3 regions of the Pseudomonas sp. B414 genome follow, and region 3 is predicted to be linked to each of the others. Evidence: predicted binding sites of a transcription regulator. Region 3 holds the regulator's gene; each other region holds the start of a gene.
What was found. The regulator FliA, encoded in region 3, starts transcription of late flagellar genes. The targets are predictions, from matches to a motif close to CTAAAGTTTNNNNNNNNNNNGCCGNTAA.

Region 1: the regulator FliA is predicted to act here: its motif matches at 1,595-1,622, upstream of ACZRMH_RS12810 (flagellin N-terminal helical domain-containing protein).
Region 2: the regulator FliA is predicted to act here: its motif matches at 5,031-5,058, upstream of flgM (flagellar biosynthesis anti-sigma factor FlgM).

What each region holds. Positions count from the first base shown of each region.
Region 1 is NZ_JBUZTQ010000012.1:107,909-115,855, forward strand. Features, by position in the region: gene ACZRMH_RS12800 (flagellar hook-associated protein 3) at 1-33, shown strand, start outside; gene ACZRMH_RS12805 (ketoacyl-ACP synthase III) at 431-1,357, shown strand; gene ACZRMH_RS12810 (flagellin N-terminal helical domain-containing protein) at 1,703-3,370, shown strand; gene ACZRMH_RS12815 (flagellar protein FlaG) at 3,443-3,793, shown strand; gene fliD (flagellar filament capping protein FliD) at 3,889-5,250, shown strand; gene fliS (flagellar export chaperone FliS) at 5,347-5,736, shown strand; gene fliT (flagellar protein FliT) at 5,753-6,046, shown strand; gene ACZRMH_RS12835 (sigma-54 dependent transcriptional regulator) at 6,227-7,708, shown strand; gene ACZRMH_RS12840 (sensor histidine kinase) at 7,901-7,947, shown strand, end outside.
Region 2 is NZ_JBUZTQ010000018.1:49,604-57,550, reverse strand. Features, by position in the region: gene ACZRMH_RS16085 (histidine-type phosphatase) at 1-347, opposite strand, end outside; gene ACZRMH_RS16080 (glutamine synthetase family protein) at 635-1,876, shown strand; gene ACZRMH_RS16075 (MFS transporter) at 1,942-3,261, shown strand; gene ACZRMH_RS16070 (flagellar brake protein) at 3,314-4,054, opposite strand; gene ACZRMH_RS16065 (flagella synthesis protein FlgN) at 4,151-4,618, opposite strand; gene flgM (flagellar biosynthesis anti-sigma factor FlgM) at 4,668-4,994, opposite strand; gene flgA (flagellar basal body P-ring formation chaperone FlgA) at 5,146-5,916, opposite strand; gene ACZRMH_RS16050 (chemotaxis protein CheV) at 5,993-6,925, shown strand; gene cheR (protein-glutamate O-methyltransferase CheR) at 6,970-7,797, shown strand.
Region 3 is NZ_JBUZTQ010000016.1:18,816-26,762, reverse strand. Features, by position in the region: gene motD (flagellar motor protein MotD) at 1-110, opposite strand, end outside; gene ACZRMH_RS14950 (flagellar motor protein) at 113-853, opposite strand; gene ACZRMH_RS14945 (protein-glutamate methylesterase/protein-glutamine glutaminase) at 853-1,992, opposite strand; gene ACZRMH_RS14940 (chemotaxis protein CheA) at 2,042-4,225, opposite strand; gene ACZRMH_RS14935 (protein phosphatase CheZ) at 4,287-5,075, opposite strand; gene ACZRMH_RS14930 (chemotaxis response regulator CheY) at 5,095-5,466, opposite strand; gene fliA (RNA polymerase sigma factor FliA) at 5,669-6,409, opposite strand; gene fleN (flagellar synthesis regulator FleN) at 6,409-7,236, opposite strand; gene flhF (flagellar biosynthesis protein FlhF) at 7,355-7,947, opposite strand, start outside.

The DNA.
Region 1 (7,947 bases), on a different contig from region 3:
ATCTCCCAGCTGAGCCTGTTTAATCAGCTTTGATTGGCGACAGCACTCCTCTCCTGTAGTCGCTGACGAGGAACGAAGGCTGCGATTGAAGACACAGTCTTAGCCAGACCGGCTACTGCGGTGTTTCTGAAATACCGAGGGTGAATAGATTACGAGTGCTTCGCCCTCGATCGCAGCCTTCGTTCCTCGTCAGCGACTACAGGCCAATCGCTGTGTTCTCGTAATGTTTTGTATAAAACCACACAAAATAGCGTGACCTATGAGTCATAACGGGCATCTTCACTGTATCGTGTGAAATGTACGGGCGGGTGCCGGGCCTTTTTTGGGCTGTTTTGTTTATTTTTATGCACCCACACAAGCCCTTTTATTGTCAGCGCCCCTCGATTGTGCGAGCGGGTGATCTCCAGCTATTCAGTATTGGGAAGCCACAATGATTGGCATTAAAAGCATCGCCAGTTACGTGCCAGCAAGCGGTGTAGACAACTACGCGCAAGGCGCGAAGTTCTCCAAGGACGAAGACTTCATTCTGGGCAAGATCGGTTCGGCGTTTCTGCCGCGCAAAGATGCCGACCAGGAAACCTCGGATCTGTGTGTAGAAGCAGTAAACGCACTGTTTGCCAACAATCCGCAGCTTAAACGCGAATCCATCGACGCGTTGATCGTCGTCACCCAGAACGGTGACGCCGAAGGCCTGCCGCACACGGCCGCCATCGTGCAGGACAAACTGGGTCTGCCGACCCACGTTGCTGCCTTTGATATTTCCCTGGGTTGCTCGGGTTATGTCTACGGCATCTACGCGATGAAAGGTTTTATGGAAGCCACGGGCCTGAAAAACGGCCTGCTGATCACTGCCGACCCGTACTCGAAAATCGTCGACCCCGAAGACCGCAACACCACCATGCTCTTCGGCGACGCCGCGACCGCTACCTGGATGGGCGAAGACGCCCCCTGGCAGCTGGGCAAGGCCAAGTTCGGTACCGACGGCTCGGGTGCGCCGCACCTGAAAGTCAGCGATGGCGTGTTCTTTATGAATGGTCGTCAGGTGTTCAACTTCGCGCTGCTTAAAGTGCCTGCGCATTTGAATGAACTGCTGGAAGAGTCGCAGCTGACTTCGCAAGATATCGACGCTTTCTGCATCCACCAGGGCAGTGCGGCGATTGTCGATGCAGTGGCGCGTCGTTTTGAAGGCGAGCCGGAGAAATTTATCAAGGATATGGTCGAGACGGGTAACACCGTGTCATCGAGCATTCCGCTGTTGCTGGAAAAGCATGTGATGGAAGCCACCTGGAAGCGCGTAGCCCTGAGCGGCTTCGGCGTGGGCCTGTCGTGGGGTTCGGCGATTATCTATCGCCCATAAGCTGCAAGCCGAAACACAAAACGCCCGTGGCCTTAAAGCCATGGGCGTTTTGCGTTATGTGCCCGGCGAAAATCTCTTGTGGGAGCTGGCTTGCCAGCGATGCAGGCAATTCGGCCTGCCTGAAGAAATCAGCTGATGCCATCGCTGGCAAGCCAGCTCCCACAGGAGTTTGCATCGACGCTAACCCCCTGAAATACAAGGCATGGCCCCTAGCCAGCAAAAAAAAACAAAATAACCCTCAAGCAACCGGCATTCACGACGATAACTATTACGAAGGTTCTCTAGGCCACACCCGGCGGTTGCCAGGGCCGGAAGCCGCAGTATTCATCCAATGAGGATTTCGTCATGGCTTTATCAGTAAACACTAACGTCACGTCCCAGACCGTTCAGAAGAACCTGAACAAAGCCGGCGACTCGTTGAGCACCTCGATGACCCGTCTGTCTTCCGGCCTGAAAATCAACAGCGCCAAAGACGACGCTGCCGGCATGCAGATCGCCAACCGTCTGACCTCTCAGGTTAAAGGCATGACCGTTGCCATCGCCAACGCCAACAACGGCTCGTCGATTGCACAGACTGCTGAAGGCGCGATGCAAGAATCGACCAACATTCTGCAACGTCTGCGTGAACTGGCCCTGCAGTCCGCGAACGGTGATAAAAGCGCGGATGACCGTGCATCCCTGCAGCAAGAATTCACAGCGAAAGTCGGTGAGCTGACCCGTATTTCGTCTACCACCACTTTCGGTGGTCGTAACCTGCTGGACGGTTCGTTCCAGAACCAGGCTTTCCAGGTCGGTGCTGATGCCAACCAGACCATCTCGTTTGGTATGAGCGATATCAGTGCTACTGGTTTGAAAGGTTCTTATGGTGAGGCGAATGCGTCCGGTGGAGTAAATGAGCTGTCTGCGACTGTAGTTGGTGGTTCTAACGATGCTGCCAAATTCAAGACTGCAGGCGCTGTGGCCTTTACTTCGGTCGCGGCCCAGACTTTAACCATTAATGACACAGATTTTGATTTCGCTATTGGAACTAAAGTTGGGGAAGCGGTTACAGCGATAAATAAGCAGTCTGCTTCTACAGGTGTCACTGCTTCCTTGGACTCAACAGGCACGAAATTGAACCTGTCGTCCGACGCTACATTCAAAGCTAAGGGTTCTACTGCAGAATCTGGTTATGGTACGGAGTTGACTGGTACTGTAGGTGGTGAAATTGGAGAAATTAATGTCAACGGAGTCAAAGTTGATATTGAAGCAGGTAAGACACTTGCTGAAACGGCAGGACTGATCGCTGCAGAGAAAACTAAAACAGGTGTAGATGCATCTGTTAAAGATGGCCGATTGGTTCTTACTTCGACTGATGGCAAGGCTATCAATCTTGCCGATGGCGCGGGTACGGATGGTCCAGGTTCGCTTTCCAAGCTGGGCCTGACAGCAGGCAGTACTCAAGCCAAGCTGACCAATGATACTTCCGTATCTTTCAATGGCGTAGAAGTGAAGTTCAAGAAAGGCGATTCGATGGACACCATCGTTTCTTCGATCAACAGCGCAAGCACGGGCGTAACTGCCAGCAAAAATGCTGACAACACGCTGAAGCTGTTCTCTACCAAGGACATCACCATTGCTGACGGCAGTGCGGGTACTGGCCTGGCTTCTTTGGGCCTGACAACTACTGCTAAAACCACCACCGCCAACACCGTTGAAACAACCGTTTCCGACTTGAGCGTGTTGACTGCCGAAGGCGCTCAACAAACCATCCAGGCCCTGACTGGCGCAATCCAGCAGATCGATACCCAGCGTTCCGCACTGGGTGCCGTACAAAACCGTTTCGACAGCACCGTATCCAACCTGCAAAGCATCTCCGAGAACTCGACTGCTGCCCGTGGTCGCGTACAGGACACTGACTTCGCATCGGAAGCTGCTGAGCTGACCAAGCAACAAACCCTGCAACAGGCCGCTACCGCGATCCTGTCCCAGGCTAACCAGCTGCCATCCGCTGTAATGAAGCTGCTTCAGTAAATTCGGCGCTTGGTTGATAACGGAAGGGCGCGTTTACGTGCCCTTCCGTTTTTTCAGTGTTGAGGTGATGACATGGACATAAGCATCAAGCTGAATGCCGCTTACCCGAGTGCCGCCGGATTACCCAATCCCGCGCCAGCACCGGTTGCAACAACCCAACCAGTCGTGCCCCCGGCCCCGGTGACAGGCAAGCAGCCTGAGCGCGCCGAGCTGGAAAAAGCTGTTAGTGACATACAAGAATTCGCACAGTCCAACCAACGCAAGTTGGACTTTTCAATTGATGACACCACGGGCGTGATGGTGGTCAAGGTGATCGCCTCCGACAGCGGTGAGGTGATTCGCCAGCTACCTTCAGAGGTGGCCTTGAAATTGGCGCAAAATCTGGCTGATCCCCACAGCCTGCTTTTTCAGGCCAAAGTATGAAGGTGGCATGAATTGTGATGCTGTCTGCTTCCTCGGTCTTGCTCGTCAAAAAAGCGTAAGCCCATAAAGCGGCAGCCCGGACAAGGAGAATACAGATGGCCAGTTCTACGATTACCGGTGTTGGTTCGGGTTACGACACCATCGGCATTGTAAAAGCCTTGGTAGACGCTGAAAAAGCGCCCAAGCAAAGCCAGATTACCGCGCAACAAAAAGACACCACCATTCAATTGTCCGCTGTGGGCACGGTAAAAGCTTCGCTCGAAACCTATCGCGCAGCTATTGCCAAGCTCAATAGTGTCTCCAGCTTCAACGGCCTGGCCGCTACGTCGTCTGACGAAAAAATCTCCAAAGTCACCATTGATGACAAGGCCTCCAGCGGTATCTATGCGCTTGACGTTACCAAGTTGGCAACCGCGTCAAAAATCACCAGCAAGGTGTTTGAGGGTGGCACTTCCTCGGTGGTTAACTCGGGCACAGAGCCTACGACCCTGACCATTTCTCAGTCCGGTTCTGACTACAGCGTGTCGATCCCTGCAGGCGCAACCCTGCAGCAGACCCGTGAAGCGATCAACACGCAGTTGCAGTCCAAGGGCATCAGCGCCAACGTTTTGACCGACGCCAATGGTTCACGTCTGGTTATTGGCTCGCAGACCACGGGCAAGGGCACCGATATCACCATCAGTGGTGATTCCGCGTTGTCGACCGGGTATGACGCCGGTAAAGCACCGGTGAATGCTGAATACACCATCGATGGCATCGCCATGGAGTCATCCAGCAACAAGGTTACCTCTGCCATCAGTGGCGTGACTCTGGAGTTGATTGATACCAAAGCGTCCACCATCACCGTTGCCTCCAATACCGCGACGCTGAAAACCTCGGTGCAGTCGTTTGTCAGTGCCTACAACGCGCTGCTGACCAGCATCAACACGCAAACCAAGGTCACCGCTACCGGTGATGCGGCAACCACCACCTCGGGCGCATTGACCGGCGATGCGTCGATGCGTCAACTGGTCAACGGCATTCGTAATGAGCTGCTGCAAAACTCCGGCTCATCAAGTATGGGCAACTTGTCCCAGATGGGTATCAGTACCGACCAGAAAACCGGGCTGCTGACTCTCGATGACAAGAAGTGGGACGCCGCAGTGGCAACACCCAATGGCGCATCTGAAATTGCCAAGGTGTTTGCTGGTGATACCGGACTGGTTGCGCGCATGACCAAGGCGACCGATAGCTATGTGGGTACAACAGGGCTGCTGGCGAGTCGCGTTACTGACTTGAATAGCAAGCTGACGGACCTGACCACTCAGCAAGCGGATCTTGATCGGCGCATGGAAAGTATGAAGGCCACTCTGACCGCCAAGTACACGGCCATGGACACCATGATCGCCAAAATCAACGCCAGCAGCTCCAGCATCATGACCACCCTCAATTCCTTGAATAACCCTAAATCCGACTGATTTCGCTCGGCCTCAGCGCTAAAGCTTTGCCCGTATCAGTCGATAAAAAGATCAAGAACCAGCCATTTTTGCCTGTCACCGTAATGAGGTAGAAACATGAACCCGATGCGCGCCCTTCGTCAGTACCAGAAGGTCAATTCCCACGCTCAAATCTCCGAAGCCAGCCCCCATCGCTTGATTCAGATGCTGATGGAAGGCGGCCTGGATCGCATGGCCCAGGCCAAAGGCGCGATGAGCCGTGGTGATATCCCGCAGAAGGCGATGTTGATCACCAAGGCCATCGATATCATCACTGGCCTGCGTCAGGGGCTGGATGAAGACAAGACCGATGACAAGGCCGCTCTGGAGCAACTGGACAGCCTGTACGAATACATGGCCGTGCGTCTGACCCTGGCCAATGCCAAAAACGACCCGGAAATCATCGATGAAGTGGCTCGCCTGCTGATCACTGTAAAAAGTGGTTGGGATGCCATCGCCCCGCAATAAGCCAGAGGAGTGCGTCATGAGCCAACTGCAACGAATTCAGGAAACCCGTGAAGCGCTGATTGATGCTCTGGCTGAGCGCAATTGGGATGCCATCGGCGAGTTGGACTCGGCCTGCCGGGTGTGTGTCGAGAATGTGCTGGATGAAGCGCCGCTGGATGAAGCCGTGCTGCGCGAAAATCTGGAAGGGCTGTTGGTGGTGTATCGCATGCTGCTGGAGGCAGCAACCGATGAGCGTCAGTCGGTTGTTGAGCAGATGGGGCAGATCAATCAAGCAAAAAATGCGTCAAAGGTTTACCATCTATTCGGTTAAGGCCTAAAGAATATATGGTTAATCGCGTTTTAAACCGCCATAAATTTGACTCTACTCAGTTTTTTGACTTAACTAGTGCGTTATTCTGTATTCAGTCGTCTTAGATATCCAACAGGGTTAGGACGTCTACATATGTCCTGCCATCCGGGGCATTGAGTTGACTAGGGAAGTTGCTATTGCATGTGGCGTGAAACCAAAATTCTGCTGATCGATGACGATAGCGTCCGCCGCCGCGACCTGGCGGTGATCCTGAATTTTCTTGGCGAAGAAAATTTGGCCAGCCCTAGCCACGAGTGGGAGCAGGCCGTCAGTGCCTTGTCGTCCAGCCGTGAAGTGCTCTGCGTGCTGGTTGGCACGGTGAGTACTGCGGGCGGGCTGTCAGGGTTACTTAAGACACTGGCCGAGTGGGATGAGTTCCTGCCGATCATGCTTTTAGGTGAAGTTTCTGCACTTGACCTGCCTGAAGACCAGCGCCGCCGGGTGCTGTCCAGCCTCGAAATGCCCCCCAGCTACAGCAAACTGCTTGATTCCCTGCACCGTGCCCAGGTCTATCGCGAGATGTATGACCAGGCCCGCGAGCGCGGCCGTCATCGTGAGCCCAACCTGTTTCGCAGCCTGGTCGGTACCAGCCGGGCGATTCAGCATGTGCGCCAGATGATGCAGCAAGTGGCCGATACCGATGCCAGTGTGTTGATCCTTGGCGAGTCGGGTACCGGCAAGGAAGTGGTTGCGCGCAACCTGCATTACCACTCCAAACGCCGTGACGCGCCGTTTGTGCCGGTCAATTGTGGGGCCATTCCTGCCGAGCTGCTGGAAAGCGAGCTGTTCGGCCATGAGAAGGGTGCCTTTACCGGGGCGATCACCAGTCGTGCCGGGCGTTTTGAGCTGGCCAATGGTGGCACGCTGTTCCTCGATGAAATCGGCGATATGCCGCTGCCGATGCAGGTCAAACTGCTGCGTGTTTTGCAGGAACGGACCTTTGAGCGTGTGGGCAGCAACAAGACCCAGTGCGCCGATGTGCGAATCATTGCCGCGACCCACAAAAATCTCGAAAGCATGATTGAGGTCGGTGCCTTCCGCGAAGATCTGTACTACCGCCTCAACGTATTCCCGATCGAAATGGCGCCCCTGCGCGAGCGCGTCGAAGATATTCCGTTGTTGATGAACGAGTTGATTTCGCGCATGGAGCACGAAAAGCGCGGTTCGATCCGCTTCAATTCGGCCGCCATCATGTCGCTGTGCCGCCATGCATGGCCGGGCAATGTTCGCGAACTGGCCAACCTGGTGGAGCGCATGGCGATCATGCATCCGTACGGGGTGATTGGCGTCGTTGAGTTGCCGAAAAAATTCCGCTACGTGGATGATGAAGACGAGCAACTGGTCGACAGCCTGCGCAGCGATATGGAAGAGCGTGTGGCCATCAACAACGCCGCCACTGATTTTGTGGCCAGCGCCAATGCCTTGCTGCCGCCAGAGGGCCTGGACCTCAAGGACTACCTGGGCGGGCTGGAGCAGGGCCTGATCCAGCAGGCGCTGGACGATGCCAGTGGCATTGTGGCCCGTGCGGCCGAGCGCCTGCGGATTCGCCGTACCACCCTGGTGGAAAAAATGCGCAAATACGGCATGAGCCGTCGCGAAGGCGAAGAGCAGGCGGACGATTAACGATCCTGTTTTTTGTGGGCCTGTGGGAGCGGGCTTGCTCGCGATGCAAGCGACGCGGTGTATCTGTTGCACCGCAGCGATTCAATCGCGAGCAAGCCCGCTCCCAGAGTAATTCACCCATATCAGGCACGGGTATTGCTTCGCTTGGTGTAACGAACCGTTTTATGACGGTCAGCCAAGCGAGTACCCGCCATGTCTCAAGCCGCCGTCCTGTTGTCCTCGGCCCCTGATCCCTACAG
Region 2 (7,947 bases), on a different contig from region 3:
TGCAGGGGGCTGGCATGGACCAGCAATTGGCTGGCATCCGGGCAGCCCTTGGGGATCAGCCCGGCGTTGCGCAGCACTTCGCCCCGGTAGCGACCCATTTCGACGGCACCGGTGTAGCCATGGCCGGTGAGGTTGCCGAAGGGCACCAGCCAGGTCGGCCACTTACGCTGGGTGACAGTGGTCAGCAGTTTTTCATTGGACTTGGTGGGCGGGCGTACTCCGTGGCGGCTGACCTGTACGACTTTATCCAGAACATAGCCATCGCTGGTGGGTGTCTGGGCAAAGACTGCCGGGCTGATCATGCTGGTCAGCAACATGCTTGTGCAAAGAGGGAGTAACTTTCTCATCGTTCTTCCTTGGGTCATCCTGGACGCAGTGGGCGCAGTGTAGTCGCTGATGAGGAACGAAGGCTGCGAGCTTCTTATCAAAACCTCGCAGCCTTCGTTCCTCGTCAGCGACTACCCAAAAGTCGAGCTGATGCGTATTTTGTACAGATTGCCGCTAGCGGCCTGCACCCAACAAGGAAAGTGTCATGACGAGCGATGGTCAGGGTTCACTCGCACAGCAATTGGCGGGCATTGATGAGATTGAATGCGTGACTCCTGATCTCAATGGCGTGCCCCGTGGCAAGGTGATGACCGCTGCGGGCTTCCTTGAAGGCCGTCGCTTGCAGATGGCCCGTGGCGTGCTGCTGCAATGCATCATGGGCGGTTACCCCGAGTCGCGCTTCTATGGCAGTGAGGACGGTGATCTGGCGCTGGTACCGGACCCGGCCCATATCCATCGTCTGCCCTGGAGCCAGCCGCCCCGAGCCCTGGCCATTTGTGATGCCGATGAGTTCAGCGGTGAGAGCTCGGCGTTGTCAACCCGCGGCCAGTTGAAGGCCGTTATCGCCCGTTATGCGGCTCGCGGGCTGGCGCCGGTGGTGGCGACCGAACTTGAGTTCTTTGTGTTTGCTCCCAACCCCGACCCGACCCAGGCATTCCGTCCGCCAGTAGGCCTGGATGGCCGTCGCGAGGACGGTTTTTCGGCGTTCAGCATCAGTTCCAATAACGGTCTGCGGCCCTTCTTTAGCGAAGTTTACGAATGCATGGCGGCGCTGGGTTTGCCCCGTGACACCTTTATGCACGAGATGGGCGTCAGCCAGTTCGAGATCAACCTGTTGCACGGTGATCCGCTGTTGCTCGCCGATCAGACTTTTCTGTTCAAGCACCTGCTCAAGGAGGTCGCCCTTAAACATGGCCTGACCGTGGTCTGTATGGCCAAGCCGCTGGCGCATACCGCTGGCAGCTCGATGCATATTCACCAGAGCGTGGTTGAGCTGGGCAGCGGTCGTAACGTATTCAGCGACGAAGCGGGGCAGCCGACGGCCGCTTTCCGCCATTTTATCGGCGGGCAGCAGGCGGGTATGGCTGACTTTACCGCGCTGTTTGCGCCGAACGTGAATTCCTACCAGCGTTTGTTCCACCCTTATGCGTCGCCCAACAATGCCTGCTGGTCCCACGATAACCGATCTGCTGGCTTGCGGATTCCGGCCAGCTCGCCGCTGGCGCGGCGGGTCGAAAACCGTTTGCCGGGCGCGGATGCCAACCCGTACCTGGCGATTGCTGCCAGCCTGGCGGTCGGGTTATATGGTATCGAGCACGAGGTGGAACCGACTGCCGCGATACAGGGCGAATTCGCAGTGCCTGAGGCGCTGTCACTGCCCTGTACCTTGCATGCAGCACTTGAGCGCCTCAAGCGCAGCCACTTGGCGATTGAACTGTTCGGCACTGAGTTCATCGAAGGCTACATCGCGTCCAAGATGCTGGAGCTGACCAGCTTCCATGACGAAATCACTCCCTGGGAGCGTCGCGTGCTGGCGGCTCAGGCTTGACCGTTTAAATTTGTGCTGCCGGGCCAGTGCCTGGTTGCAGCCACAAGGAGCCACACGGAAAGCCAATGCACCAGATCTGGAAGTCGTTTCGAGCGTTGTACTTCGCCTCACTGATGATGTTGATCGGCTCGGGCCTTTTGAGCACCTATCTGGCCCTGCGCCTGGCGGCCGACAATGTCGACGGCCTGTGGATCGGTGCCCTGATGGCGGCCAACTATTTTGGCCTGGTGCTGGGTGGCAAGATCGGCCACCGGCTGATTGCCCGGGTGGGGCATATTCGTGCCTACGCCACCTGTGCCGGTATTGTCGGCGCGGCGGTGCTGTGTCACGGGCTGACGGACTGGCTGCCGATATGGCTGCTGCTGCGGGTGATCGTCGGCCTGGGCATGATGTGCCAGTACATGGTCATCGAAAGCTGGCTCAACGAGCAGGCCGATGCCAAGCAGCGTGGTGTGGTGTTCAGCCTGTATATGATCGCGTCGTACCTGGGCCTGGTGCTCGGGCAACTTATCCTGGCGATTCACCCGGCCCTTGGCCTTGAGTTGCTGATGGTGGTGGCCTTGTGTTTTGCGTTGTGCCTGGTACCAGTGGCCATGACCCGGCGCATTCACCCGGCGCCCCTGCATCCGGCACCGATGGACCCGAAATTCTTTATCAAGCGAGTGCCGCAGTCGTTGATCGCAGTGATGGGCGCGGGCCTGCTGGTGGGGTCATTCTATGGCCTGGCACCGCTGTATGCGTCGCAGCAGGGGCTGTCGACCGAACTGGTCGGTGTGTATATGGGCAGCTGCATTTTTGCCGGGCTGCTGGTGCAGTGGCCGCTGGGCTGGTTGTCTGACCGTTATGACCGGCCATTGCTGATCCGGGTTTTCGCGTTCTTGCTGGCGCTGGCTTCATTGCCGCTGGCGATCCTGCCGTCGGTGCCTTTGGAAGTGCTGTTTGTGGCCGGGGGCATGGCGGCCCTGATGCAGTTTTGCATCTATCCGCTGGCCGTGGCCTTTGCCAATGACCATATCGAGGCTGAGCGTCGGGTGTCGCTGACGGCCATGTTGCTGGTGACCTACGGTATCGGCGCAAGCGTCGGGCCGCTGGTGGCGGGGGTACTGATGAAGGTGCTGGGCAGTCAGATGCTCTATGCCTTTTTCAGCGTGGCAGGATTGATCCTGGTATGGCGAATCCGCCCGAATGCGGTGACCAATCTGCACCAGGTCGACGATGCGCCGCTGCATCACGTGGCCATGCCCGACAGCATGTCCAGCTCACCGCTGGTGGCTGCGCTTGACCCACGGGTAGATGAGCAGGATGTGCAGGATCAGATGGTGCAGGAGCCGGTGGTGGAAGAGGTTGATCCGCAGACGGACACCGAGTCACAACCCAAGCCGTAGCCATATGACCCTGTGGGAGCGGCGGTGCGACGACTCCCACACTATTCAGGGTTTAGTAATCATCATCTTTATCAAACTGCCGCGCCTCGCGCTGCAGTTGATAGACAAACCGCTCGACCTGACGCTGTACTGCGCCGCTGATATTGTGAAAGCGCATGCCGGCAAAGGTAATATTCAGCCGCTCTTCAAAGTGCAGGTAACGCAACTCCACCGGCGTGGAGATCAGGCCAAACGGCAGGTCGGCGCTGAAGCGCTCATACACCTGGCCCGGTTGCATGCCCTGGCTGATATCGCCCTCAAAGCGCAACTTGCAACCGGTGGCCGAAACGTCCAGCAGTTTGCCCTTGATCGGGTTTTTAAGCTTGTCCCCGGCCACTTCCACGCTGACCAGATTGGCCAGACGCAGTGCTGCACGAAACGCGCTGCGGCGCTGGTGGTACGACACTTCGCGGGGCAATGCGCCGCGATAGCAGCGGTGGTCGTTGCTCTCATCAATGGTCAGCTGGGTGGTGCATTCCCAGGCGATGCGCACACCGTCATGGAAGCCCTCAACCCGAAACGGTACACCCGCCTCAAGAAAACGTTCGCCACCCCGTGGGATCATTTCGTCCAGCGCCATGGAGTTGCGCTCGCGATCGACATCCACCACGTAGCTCTGGAAACGCTGGGTGCGGTCCTCGAACGTGATGATCAGCGGGTCATGGCTCTCTTGCAGCATCCGCAGGTTGGAAGCTATTTCCAAAGGCGTAGTCAGCACCTTTGGCGGTTGCGGAGCATCTTGGGCGTCGAACACGGTTGATCAATCTCCAGACAAAATACAACGACACGCAAAAGATGGGCATTCTGCCATCATGTTGTGTGTCTCGCTATATACGGTGGTGGCGCGGGTTCAAGCCTGGCTGTAGGCGCGGTGCTTGTTGAGCATCGAAGTGGTGCCGCGGGCGTCATACAGCGACGGAGCTTCGCCGCCATGCAGAATGCGCAGCTGGTTGGCAGTGATCGCCTGCTGGGTCTGGATCGACTGGCCATTGAGCAGGTTGGCGGCCTGGCATTGAGCCAGCAACTGGTTCAGCACATCGCTCTGACTGAGCAGTTGTGCACCCACGCTGGAATGGCTGGCAAGGCTTTCGAGGCCGCTACGATTGGTGGCCAGGCCAAGACTGGCGAGGATCTCGCTGCGCCTGCGGCCATGTTGCTCAAGCAAAATGATCAGCGACTGCTTGCGCGCCAGAATAGTCTCCAGCACCTGCATGTCGCGGCCTTTAAGGGCGATGGACTCGTCCTGCAACAAACCGAGCAATTGCCCGGCGGGTGCGAGGTCATCGTTGATCAATTGCAGTAAATTTTCGTCGTGCATGGCGGGCTCTGGGAGTTAAGCGTCCAAAAGCGCGGCACTGGCCGTGGGCCTAGCGCTGGGCTTCCATGTCAAGCAGTTTGCTGGCGACCCGCTCGCTGTCGACTTTATAGCTGCCGTCAGCGATGGCTTGTTTAAGCTCGGCCACCCGATTTTTATCGACGGCAGGTTGGTCACGCAACGAGTCGCTGATCTTCTGCAACTGTTGAGCCTCTTGGCTGAGGTGAACAGATTCCCCGCTTGGGGCGCTGGCGCTGGTTGGCTCAGGGCTTTTTGCCGGGGCCGCTTGCGTGGCAGTGCCGGCTTCCTGACTGGCGTTGCTGCGCGTACTGCCGGCGAGGGGCGGGGCGCTGTTGAGACGACTGAAGTCGATGACCATAACGAAAAACCTCGGGGTATTTGGACGCTTGCCATGTTTTCGGCCATACCCGGGAAAACTTTAGGCTCGATTAATCATAGCTTCACACAGAACTGTACTGATCTGCGTCAAACCACAGTGTAGGAAAGTCAGGAGACTGATGCCAACTTTCCTACAATGCCACTTCTACTTGCCCGGGCCCAGTGACCCGGGCGCGGATTACACGTTTGGAATTCAGGTTTTTTACCCGTATTTGCTCGCTAAGGCCACCGTCTGACAGGGCCTCGCCGGGCATTTTGACACTTAATGTGCCACTGCGGGCGCTGATCACCACATGATCGCCCTTGCGCACGGCAGCCGCCTGCTCCAGATGGGTGAGGGTCAACACCTGGTCGGTGACCATGGGCCGCAGCAGTTTTTGGCCTACGGCCAGCTCGGTCGCGGTCAGGTAGCCCTGGCTGATCAGGCTGACATCGCGTTCGCGCAGGGTCACGTCGGGGTAGTCGATAACCATGCCGCGCTTGAGTGGATGATTGACGGTGACCACATCGCGGAACAGTTTGACCTGGGCCGGCACAAAAATGGTCCAGGGCGACAGCCCTTCGCAGCGCACGCGCACGATCACGCGGCCCATGGGTTGCGCCGGGCTTTCCAGGGTGGCTGTCAATTCCTTGTCGCACTCGGCCAGACGCAAGCGCGGGTCCAGATTGTTGACCTGGATCTGATAGCGTCCTTCGGTCTGGCTGGTGGCCAGGTAGTCTTCAACGGTGAATTCAAGAAAGCCCTGGGTCACGCCGATAAGCTTTTCAGGCGATGTAAATGCGTCAGCCCTGCTATAAGTGCCTACGCTGAGCAAGGCTCCGGCGGCCAGCACGCTCAGGCAGCAGCGGCGCAGAGTCAGCGGGAAAAGTCGGTGGCAGGAATTTGTCGTTTTGGCGTTCATGGCCGATAAAAAGCAAGCCCCGTGCCGTTTACGGAGAATGCGGGTTGAAACTTTAAGTTTTTAAGAGGAGCTGAGTATGGCCGGAGTGATGGATGCGGTTAACCAGCGCACTCAACTGGTGGGGCAAAACCGCCTGGAGCTGTTGCTGTTTCGCCTGGATGGGCCACAGCTTTACGGGATTAATGTGTTCAAGGTCCGGGAGGTGCTGCAATGCCCCAAGCTGACCATGATCCCCAAGTCCCACCCTGTGGTGTGTGGCGTGGCGAGCATTCGCGGTGCGACCATTCCGATCCTCGATCTGGCAATGGCCACCGGGGCGGGTGCCTTGCAAGACCAGAGCAACCCGTTTGTGATCATCACCGAGTACAACACCAAGACCCAGGGCTTTCTGGTGCGTTCGGTCGAGCGTATCGTCAACATGAACTGGGAAGATATCCATCCACCGCCCAAGGGCACCGGCCACGACCATTACTTGACGGCCGTGACCCGGATGGACGACCAATTGGTCGAGATCATCGATGTTGAAAAGGTCCTGGCGGAAGTTTCGCCATCGCCGGAAACCATCACCCATGGTGTGGTCGATGTCGAAACCCGAAGCAAGGCGCTGTCATTGCGGGTGCTGACCGTCGACGATTCGTCGGTGGCGCGCAAGCAGGTTGCCCGCTGCCTGCAAACGGTGGGCGTGGAAGTGGTGTCGTTGAACGACGGCCGACAGGCGCTGGACTACCTGCGCAAGCTGGTGGAAGAGGGCAAGGACCCGGCCGAAGAATTTCTGATGATGATCTCGGATATCGAGATGCCGGAAATGGACGGCTACACCCTGACGGCGGAAATCCGCAACGATCCACGGATGCAAAAGCTGCACATCATTCTGCATACTTCGTTGTCCGGGGTTTTCAACCAGGCAATGGTCAAAAAGGTCGGTGCCGATGACTTTTTGGCCAAATTCAGGCCTGACGACCTGGCATCCCGGGTAGTTGACCGGATCAAAGCAGCAGACTTCAGCTAGGGGCTCAGCCCCTGGCGGTCAAAACGATTTAAGAGGCAGGACATTTGTCGACGGCTAATTTGGATTTTGAACAATTCCGGGTCTTTCTGGAAAAAGCCTGTGGCATTTTGCTGGGTGAAAACAAGCAGTACCTGGTCTCCAGCCGGCTTAACAAACTGATGGAGCAACAAGGCATCAAGTCGTTGGGCGAGTTGATTCAGCGTATCCAGAGCCAGCCGCGCAGTGGGCTGCGCGAGCAGGTGGTCGATGCCATGACTACCAACGAAACCTTGTGGTTTCGTGATACCTACCCCTTTGAAGTGTTGAAAAACAAGGTGCTGCCGGAGCAGATCAAGGCCAGCCCGGGCCAGCGTTTGCGTATCTGGTCGGCGGCCTGTTCTTCGGGGCAGGAACCCTATTCACTGTCGATGGCGATCGACGAGTTCGAGCGCAGCAACCTGGGGCAGTTGAAGGCGGGTGTGCAGATTTTTGCCACCGATCTCTCCGCGCAGATGCTCAATACCTGCCGCACCGGCGAATACGACAATCTGGCGATTGGCCGCGGCCTGTCACCTGAACGCCTGCAGCGTTATTTCGACCCCAAGGGGCCGGGGCGCTGGGTGATCAAGGCGCCGATCAAGAGCCGGGTCGAGTTCCGCCCGTTCAACCTGCTGGACAGTTACGCAGGCTTTGGCAAGTTCGATATCGTGTTCTGCCGCAACGTGCTGATCTACTTTTCGGCAGAAGTGAAGAAAGACATCCTGCTGCGCATCCACAGCACCCTGAAGCCGGGCGGTTACCTGTTTCTGGGCGCCTCCGAAGCGCTTAACGGCTTGCCGGACCACTATCAGATGGTCCAGTGCAGCCCGGGGATTATCTACCAGGCCAAATAGCCACCCTCTCTGTGGGAGCTGGCTTGCCTGCGATGCAAGCGCTGCGGTTTGTCAGAAAACCGCATTGATGCCATCGCGAGCAAGCCCGCTCCCACATGGGTCATGTGTTGTAACTGCAAAGCGGCAGAAAAGCGGCAGTCAGCGGTCAAG
Region 3 (7,947 bases):
GAGTACATGACCACGAAAAAAGCAAACAGCAAGGTGATGAAGTCCGCGTAGGACACCAGCCAACGTTCGTGATTGACGTGATCATCAACGGAGCGACGGCGCCGACTCATGGTTAACCCGTAAAGCCTTGCAGTTTGAGTTCGATCGAGCGCGGGTTCTCGCCTTCGGCAATCGACAGAATGCCTTCGAGCAACATCTCGCGGTACAGCGACTGGCGCATGGCAATCGCCTTGAGCTTGCTGGCAATGGGCAGCAACACCAGGTTGGCACTGGCCACGCCGTAGATGGTGGCGACAAAGGCCACGGCAATACCGCTGCCCAACTGCCCCGGGTCGGCCAGATTACCCATCACATGGATCAAGCCCATGACCGCGCCGATAATGCCGATGGTCGGCGCGTAGCCGCCCATGCTTTCAAACACTTTCGCCGCCTCGATATCGCGGCTTTCCTGGGTCATGTAGTCGACCTCCAGGACGCTGCGAATGGTTTGCGGCTCAACCCCGTCGACCAGCAACTGCAGGCCCTTGCGGGCATAGCTGTCGGGCTCGCTATCGGCCACGCCTTCAAGGCCCAGCAGGCCTTCCTTGCGCGCCGTCAGGCTCCAGTTGACGACGCGATCAATGCCGCCCGTCATGTCGATACGCGGCGGAAACAGAATCCATACCAGGGTTTGCATCGCCCGTTTGAACGCACTCATGGGCGACTGCAGCATCGCCGCGCCCACAGTACCGCCCAGCACGATCAACGCTGCCGGGCCATTGGCCAGGGCGCCCAGATGGCCGCCCTCCAGGTAGTTGCCGCCGATAATCGCGACAAACGCCATGATGATGCCAATCAGGCTGAGCACGTCCATCAGTGGCAAGCCTCGGCCAGATGCCTGCCGATATCGTCGAGGCTGTAAACAGCATCGGCCAGGTTGGCTTTGACGATGGCCATGGGCATGCCATAAATCACGCAGCTGGCTTCGTCCTGTGCCCACACCTGGCTACCGCCCTGCTTGAGCATACGGGCACCTTCGCGACCGTCTGCACCCATGCCGGTGAGGACTACCGCCAAAACTTTGTCACCAAAGGACTTGGCCGCAGAACCGAAGGTAATATCCACGCAGGGCTTGTAGTTCAAGCGCTCATCGCCTGGCAGGATGCGTACCGCACCACGACCGTCGATCATCATCTGCTTGCCGCCCGGGGCCAGCAGGGCCAGGCCGGGGCGCAGGATATCGCCGTCTTCGGCTTCCTTGACGCTGATGCGGCACAGCTTGTCCAGGCGCTCGGCAAAGGCCTTGGTAAACGCGGCGGGCATATGTTGCACCAGCACGATCGGCGCCGGGAAATTGCCCGGCAACTGGGTCAAAACCCGCTGCAAGGCCACCGGGCCGCCGGTCGAGGTGCCAATGGCTACCAGCTTGTAGGCCTTGCGTTTGGGCGCAGCTGAAGCGGGTGTTGACGCAGCAGCGCCACGGCTGGCAATCGGCGTGGTGCGCGCCGGGGCCGGGGAGGCAACAGGGGCAGGTACAACAAAACCGCCCAGCGCAGGCCGGGCCGCAGGAGGCGGGGCTACCGGCACCGGTGCGCTGTAACTGGACATTCGACGATTGCTGCGCGAGATGCTGTGTACCTTCTCGCACAACATCTGCTTGACCTTCTCGGGGTTGCGCGAGATGTCTTCGAAATTTTTCGGCAGGAAATCCACCGCCCCGGCATCCAGCGCATCGAGGGTGACGCGGGCGCCCTCATGGGTCAGCGAGGAAAACATCAGTACCGGGGTCGGACAGCGCTGCATGATATGGCGCACGGCCGTGATGCCATCCATCAACGGCATCTCGTAGTCCATGGTGATCACGTCCGGCTTGAGTGCCAGGGCCTGATCAATCGCTTCCTTGCCATTGGTGGCGGTGCCGATCACTTGAATCGTCGGATCAGCCGACAGAATTTCCGAGACGCGGCGGCGGAAAAAACCGGAATCATCCACCACCAGGACCTTGACTACCATAAACACTCCGTTAGGCGTTGCGGGGCGTCACTGCCCCGACTCACCAGAATCAAATACGCCGTGATGCGTAATGCTTGAGCATGCTCGGAACATCCAGGATCAAGGCAATACGGCCATCACCGGTAATGGTGGCGCCCGACATGCCGGGCGTGCCCTGGAGCATTTTGCCCAGCGGCTTGATCACCACCTCTTCCTGACCGACCAGTTGATCGACCACAAAACCGATGCGCTGGGTGCCGATCGACAGAATCACCACATGCCCTTCGCGCTGCTCTTCATGGGCCGCAGAGGCCACCAGCCAGCGCTTGAGGTAGAACAATGGCAGGGCCTTGTCGCGCACGATCACCACTTCCTGGCCGTCCACCACATTGGTGCGCGACAGGTCGAGGTGGAAGATTTCGTTGACGTTGACCAGCGGGAAAGCAAACGCCTGATTGCCCAGCATCACCATCAGGGTCGGCATGATGGCCAGGGTCAGCGGCACCTTGATCACGATTTTCGAGCCACGGCCCAGGGCCGACTCGATGCTCAACGAGCCGTTGAGCTGGGCGATCTTGGTTTTCACCACGTCCATGCCCACGCCACGCCCGGACACATCGCTGATCTCGGTCTTGGTCGAAAAACCCGGAGCAAAGATCAGGTTGTAGCAGTCGTTCTCGCTCAGGCGATCGGCGGCATCTTTGTCCATCAGGCCTTTTTTCACGGCCAGGGAACGCAGGAAGTTGGCGTCCATGCCTTTGCCGTCATCGGAGATCGACAGCAGGATATGGTCGCCTTCCTGCTCAGCCGACAGGATCACCCGGCCACAGCTCGGCTTGCCGGCGGCGGCACGTTCTTGCGGGGTTTCGCAACCGTGGTCGACGGCGTTGCGCACCAAGTGGACCAGTGGATCGGCCAGGGCCTCGACCAGGTTTTTGTCCAGATCGGTCTCTTCGCCCACCAGCTCCAGGCTGATTTCCTTTTTCAGCTGACGGGCCAGATCCCGCACCAGACGCGGGAAGCGCCCGAAGACTTTCTTGATCGGCTGCATGCGCGTCTTCATCACCGCGGTTTGCAGGTCGGCAGTAACCACATCAAGGTTGGACAGCGCCTTGGCCATCTCCTCGTCATGGCTGTTCAGGCCCAGGCGCACCAGACGGTTACGCACCAGCACCAGCTCGCCGACCATATTCATGATGTCGTCAAGCCTGGCGGTATCGACCCGTACTGTGGTTTCAGCTTCGGAGGCGACCGGTTTTTCCGCCGGCGCCACCGCAGCGCGGGCCGGGGCCGCGCGCGCAGCAGCAGCAGCAGCAGCAGCCACAGGCTTGACCGCTGCAGGCGTGGCCACGACCGCAGCAGAGTCGGCACTGAACTTGCCCTTGCCGTGCATTTCATCGAGCAAGGCTTCGAACTCATGATCGCTGATCAGATCCGGGTTACCTGCAGGCGCTGCATCCGTCAGCGCAGGTTCAACTGCTGCAGTCTCCAGCGCATCGGCGCTGAACGAACCCTTGCCATGCAACTGATCAAGCAAGGCTTCGAATTCGTCGTCGGTAATTTCGTTACTGACTTCGGCGGGCGTGGCAGGTGCCTCTTCGGGCACAGCGGCAACCACCGCAGCATCCGCAGAAAACTGGCCCTTGCCGTGCAACTGGTCGAGCAGCAATTCGAATTCGGCGTCGCTGATTTCGTCGCTGGTCGCGATCTCAGCCGATGCCGACGCGTGCGGCTCGGCTGCAGCCGCCTTGACCGCATCGAGCGAGTCGAGCAACTGTTCAAATTCGCTGTCGCTGATATCGGTCACCGGGGCTGTAACTGCAACCACCGCCACAGCTGCGGGTGCAGCCACAACCTGCGCCGCCGCAGGCTCGGCCAAACGTGCCAGCGCCGCCAGCAACTCGGGGGTTGCCGCAGTGATCGGGCGGCGCTCGCGCACTTCGCTGAACATGCCGTTGACCGCATCCAGGGCCTCAAGCACCACGTCCATCAACTCGGCGTCGACGCTGCGCTCACCCTTGCGCAGGATGTCGAAGACGTTTTCGGCGATATGACAGCACTCCACCAATTCGTGGAGCTGCAGGAAGCCGGCGCCCCCTTTTACAGTGTGAAAACCGCGAAAAATGGCATTGAGCAAATCCGCATCATCCGGTCGGCTTTCCAGCTCGACCAGTTGCTCGGACAGCAACTCCAGAATTTCGCCGGCTTCAACCAAAAAATCCTGAAGGATTTCTTCATCGGCGCCGAAGCTCATGTACGTGCTCCTTGAAATAGGCTCGTAGCGCCGGGCAACAGCGCCCGCACGTCCACCAGTCCTAAAAACCTAAACTGGACAGCAAATCGTCTACATCATCCTGACCGGATACGACGTCATTACGTGTATCGGCATGAATCTGCGGACCTTCACCCTTGGCCTGGTTTTTTTGCGAATTATTTTCAGCGCGCAGTGCATCGCGGTCGTGCTCGATCCCGGCAAAGCGGTCCACCTGGCTGGCCATGAGCACCAGCTTGAGCAGATTGCTCTCAACATCCGTCACCAATTGCGTCACGCGCTTGATCACCTGACCGGTAAGGTCCTGGTAATCCTGAGCCAGCAAAATATCCGTAAGGTTGGCGGAGACCACCTGGTTTTGCGTTTCGCTGCGTGTCAAAAAACTGTCAACCCGACGCGCCAGCTCGCGAAATTCCTCGGCACCGACTTCGCGACGCATAAAGCGCCCCCAGTCTGCACTCAGGGCCTTGGCTTCCTGACCCAGACCGTTGACCAGCGGTGTGCTGTTTTCCACCAGGTCCATGGTCCGATTGGCTGCCGCTTCCGTGAGCTTCACAACATAGGCCAAACGTTCGGTGGCATCCGTGATCTGCGACACTTCTTCGGCTTGCGGCGTGCTCGGATCAATATGAAAATTGACAATGGCACTGTGCAGTTCTCGGGTCAGCTTGCCGACTTCGCGATACAGCCCGCGATCGCGGGTCTGGTTGAGTTCGTGAATCAACTGCACGGCATCGCCAAACTGGCCTCTTTCAAGGCTTTCGACCAATTCGTGAGCATGTTTTTTCAGGGTCGATTCAAAATCGCCCTGTGTAGCTTCGTTATGCTCCATAGCGCCCCCAGGCAACCGATCAACCGATGCGATCAAAGATCTTTTCGATTTTGTCTTTGAGTGCAATCGCCGTGAACGGCTTGACTACATAACCGTTCACACCGGCCTGGGCCGCTTCGATAATCTGCTCGCGCTTGGCTTCAGCGGTCACCATCAGCACCGGCAGGTGCTTGAGTTTTTCGTCTGCACGCACATGGCGCAGCAGCTCGATACCGGTCATGCCCGGCATGTTCCAGTCGGTCACCAGAAAGTCGATCTGCCCCAGGTTGAGGATCGGCAACGCCGTGATGCCGTCATCCGCCTCGACCGTGTTGGTGAACCCGAGGTCACGCAACAGGTTTTTAATGATCCGCCGCATCGTTGAAAAGTCATCAACGATGAGGATTTTCATGTTCTTGTCCAATTCGACCTCCAAGCAGTCTTTAGCGCGCTCACTTCCTGAACGCGCCATTCAATCAATTCGTTATCAAACACAGCCTAAATCGACTGTGGGAGCGGGCTTGCTCGCGATGCGGGCGGCGCGGTTTTTCTGATTCACCGTGTCGATCCCATCGCGAGCAAGCCCGCTCCCACAATAAGTGCGCGCCTTGCCTTCAGTGCGCCCGCCACTGCCCCAGGCGTGCACGCAGACGTGCGGCGCACTGGCTGTGCAACTGGCTGACCCGGGACTCGCTGACCCCCAGCACTTCGCCGATTTCCTTGAGGTTCAGCTCCTCGTCGTAGTACAGCGCCAGCACCAGCCGTTCACGCTCGGGCAAGTGGGCAATTGCATCGGCCAGGGCGGCCTGGAAGCGCTCGTCTTCCAGATCCCGCGACGGCTCCGGGTGGGCACTTGCGCCATCTTCATGCAGCCCTTCGTGTTCGCCGTCCTGCAACAGATCGTCGAAACTGAACAGGCGGCTGCCCAGGGTGTCGTTCAAGATGGCGTAATAATCATCAAGGCTTAACTGGAGTTCGGCCGCAACTTCATGATCTTTAGCGTCACAACCGGTTTTTGCTTCAATTACCCGAATGGCATCACTGACCATGCGCGTATTTCGATGCACCGAGCGCGGTGCCCAGTCGCCCTTGCGCACTTCATCGAGCATCGCGCCACGGATGCGAATCCCGGCATAGGTCTCGAAACTCGCACCCTTGCTCGCGTCGTATTTACCCGACACTTCCAGCAGGCCGATCATCCCGGCCTGGATCAGGTCATCCACCTGCACACTGGCCGGCAAGCGCGCTAGCAGGTGATAGGCAATGCGCTTGACCAGGGGCGCGTAGCGCTCGATCAGCTCATACTGGCTGTCACGCGACGACTTGCTGTACATGCGATAGCCGCTGGCTGTCATTAAAAGCGCCCTCCTGCTTGCTGCACCAGACGCTCGACAAAAAACTCCAGGTGCCCCCGGGGGTTGGCGGGCAACGGCCAGGTATCCACTTTCTGTGCAATGGCTTTAAACGCCAACGAACACTTGGAGCGCGGAAACGCTTCGTAGACGGCGCGCTGCTTTTGAACGGCCTTGCGTACGCATTCATCGTAGGGCACGGCGCCCACGTACTGCAGGGCCACATCCAGAAAGCGGTCGGTGACCTTGGTCAGCTTGGCAAACAGATTACGGCCTTCCTGCGGGCTCTGGGCCATGTTCGCCAGCACACGAAAGCGGTTCATGCCGTAATCGCGGTTGAGCAGTTTGATCAGCGCATAGGCATCGGTGATCGAAGTCGGTTCGTCGCAGACCACCAGCAGCACTTCCTGGGCGGCGCGGACAAAGCTGACCACCGACTCGCCGATCCCGGCGGCGGTGTCGATCACCAGCACATCCAGGTTATCGCCAAGGTCGCTGAACGCCTGAATCAAGCCGGCATGCTGGGCCGGGCTCAGATGCACCATGCTCTGGGTGCCCGAGGCCGCCGGCACGATGCGAATTCCGCCAGGGCCCTGGAGCAATACGTCGCGCAGCTCGCAACGCCCCTCGACCACATCGGCCAGGGTGAATTTGGGGGTCAGGCCCAACAGAACATCGACGTTCGCCAGCCCCAGGTCCGCGTCCATCAACAGAACGCGCCTGCCCAGCTCGGCCAAGGCGATGGACAAGTTGACTGACACGTTAGTTTTACCGACGCCACCCTTGCCGCCGGTCACTGCGATCACCTGTACGGGATGCATGCTGCCCATGATCTTTCTTTACCTTGTCTTACTTAGACGCGGCTACATGCGTTGGCTGCTCGTTCCCCAGCGGAACAAAACCTTCAGACCATCAGATGTAGGTACATTGCAACGTAATCTTGCTACCTCAGCCAACCCGCTTGGGCGGGCTGTGGTAAATATCAGCGAACATGTCAGCCATGGCTTCTTCGCTGGGTTCTTCCTGCATTTGCACACTCACTGCGCGGCTCACCAACTGGTGCCGCCGCGGCAAGTGAAGGTCATCCGGAATCCGTGGCCCGTCAGTGAGGTAGGCCACCGGCAGATCGTTACTGATCGCCAGGCTCAACACTTCGCCCAGGCTTGCTGTTTCATCCAGTTTAGTGAGGATGCAACCGGCCAATCCGCAACGCTTGTAACTGAGGTACGCGGCCGTCAGCACCTGCTTCTGACTGGTGGTGGCCAATACCAGATAATTCCTGGCCTTGATCCCCCGCCCGGCAAGGCTTTCAAGCTGCAGGCGCAGCGCCGGGTCGCTGGCTTGCAGGCCAGCGGTATCCACCAGCACCACGCGCTTGCGCACCAGCGGCTCCAGGGTCTGCCCCAGGGACTGGCCGGGAGCAACGTGGGTCACCGGTACATTGAGAATCCGCCCCAGGGTCTTGAGTTGCTCCTGGGCACCAATACGAAAACTGTCCATGCTCACCAGGGCGATATTCTGCGCGCCGTACTTGAGCACAT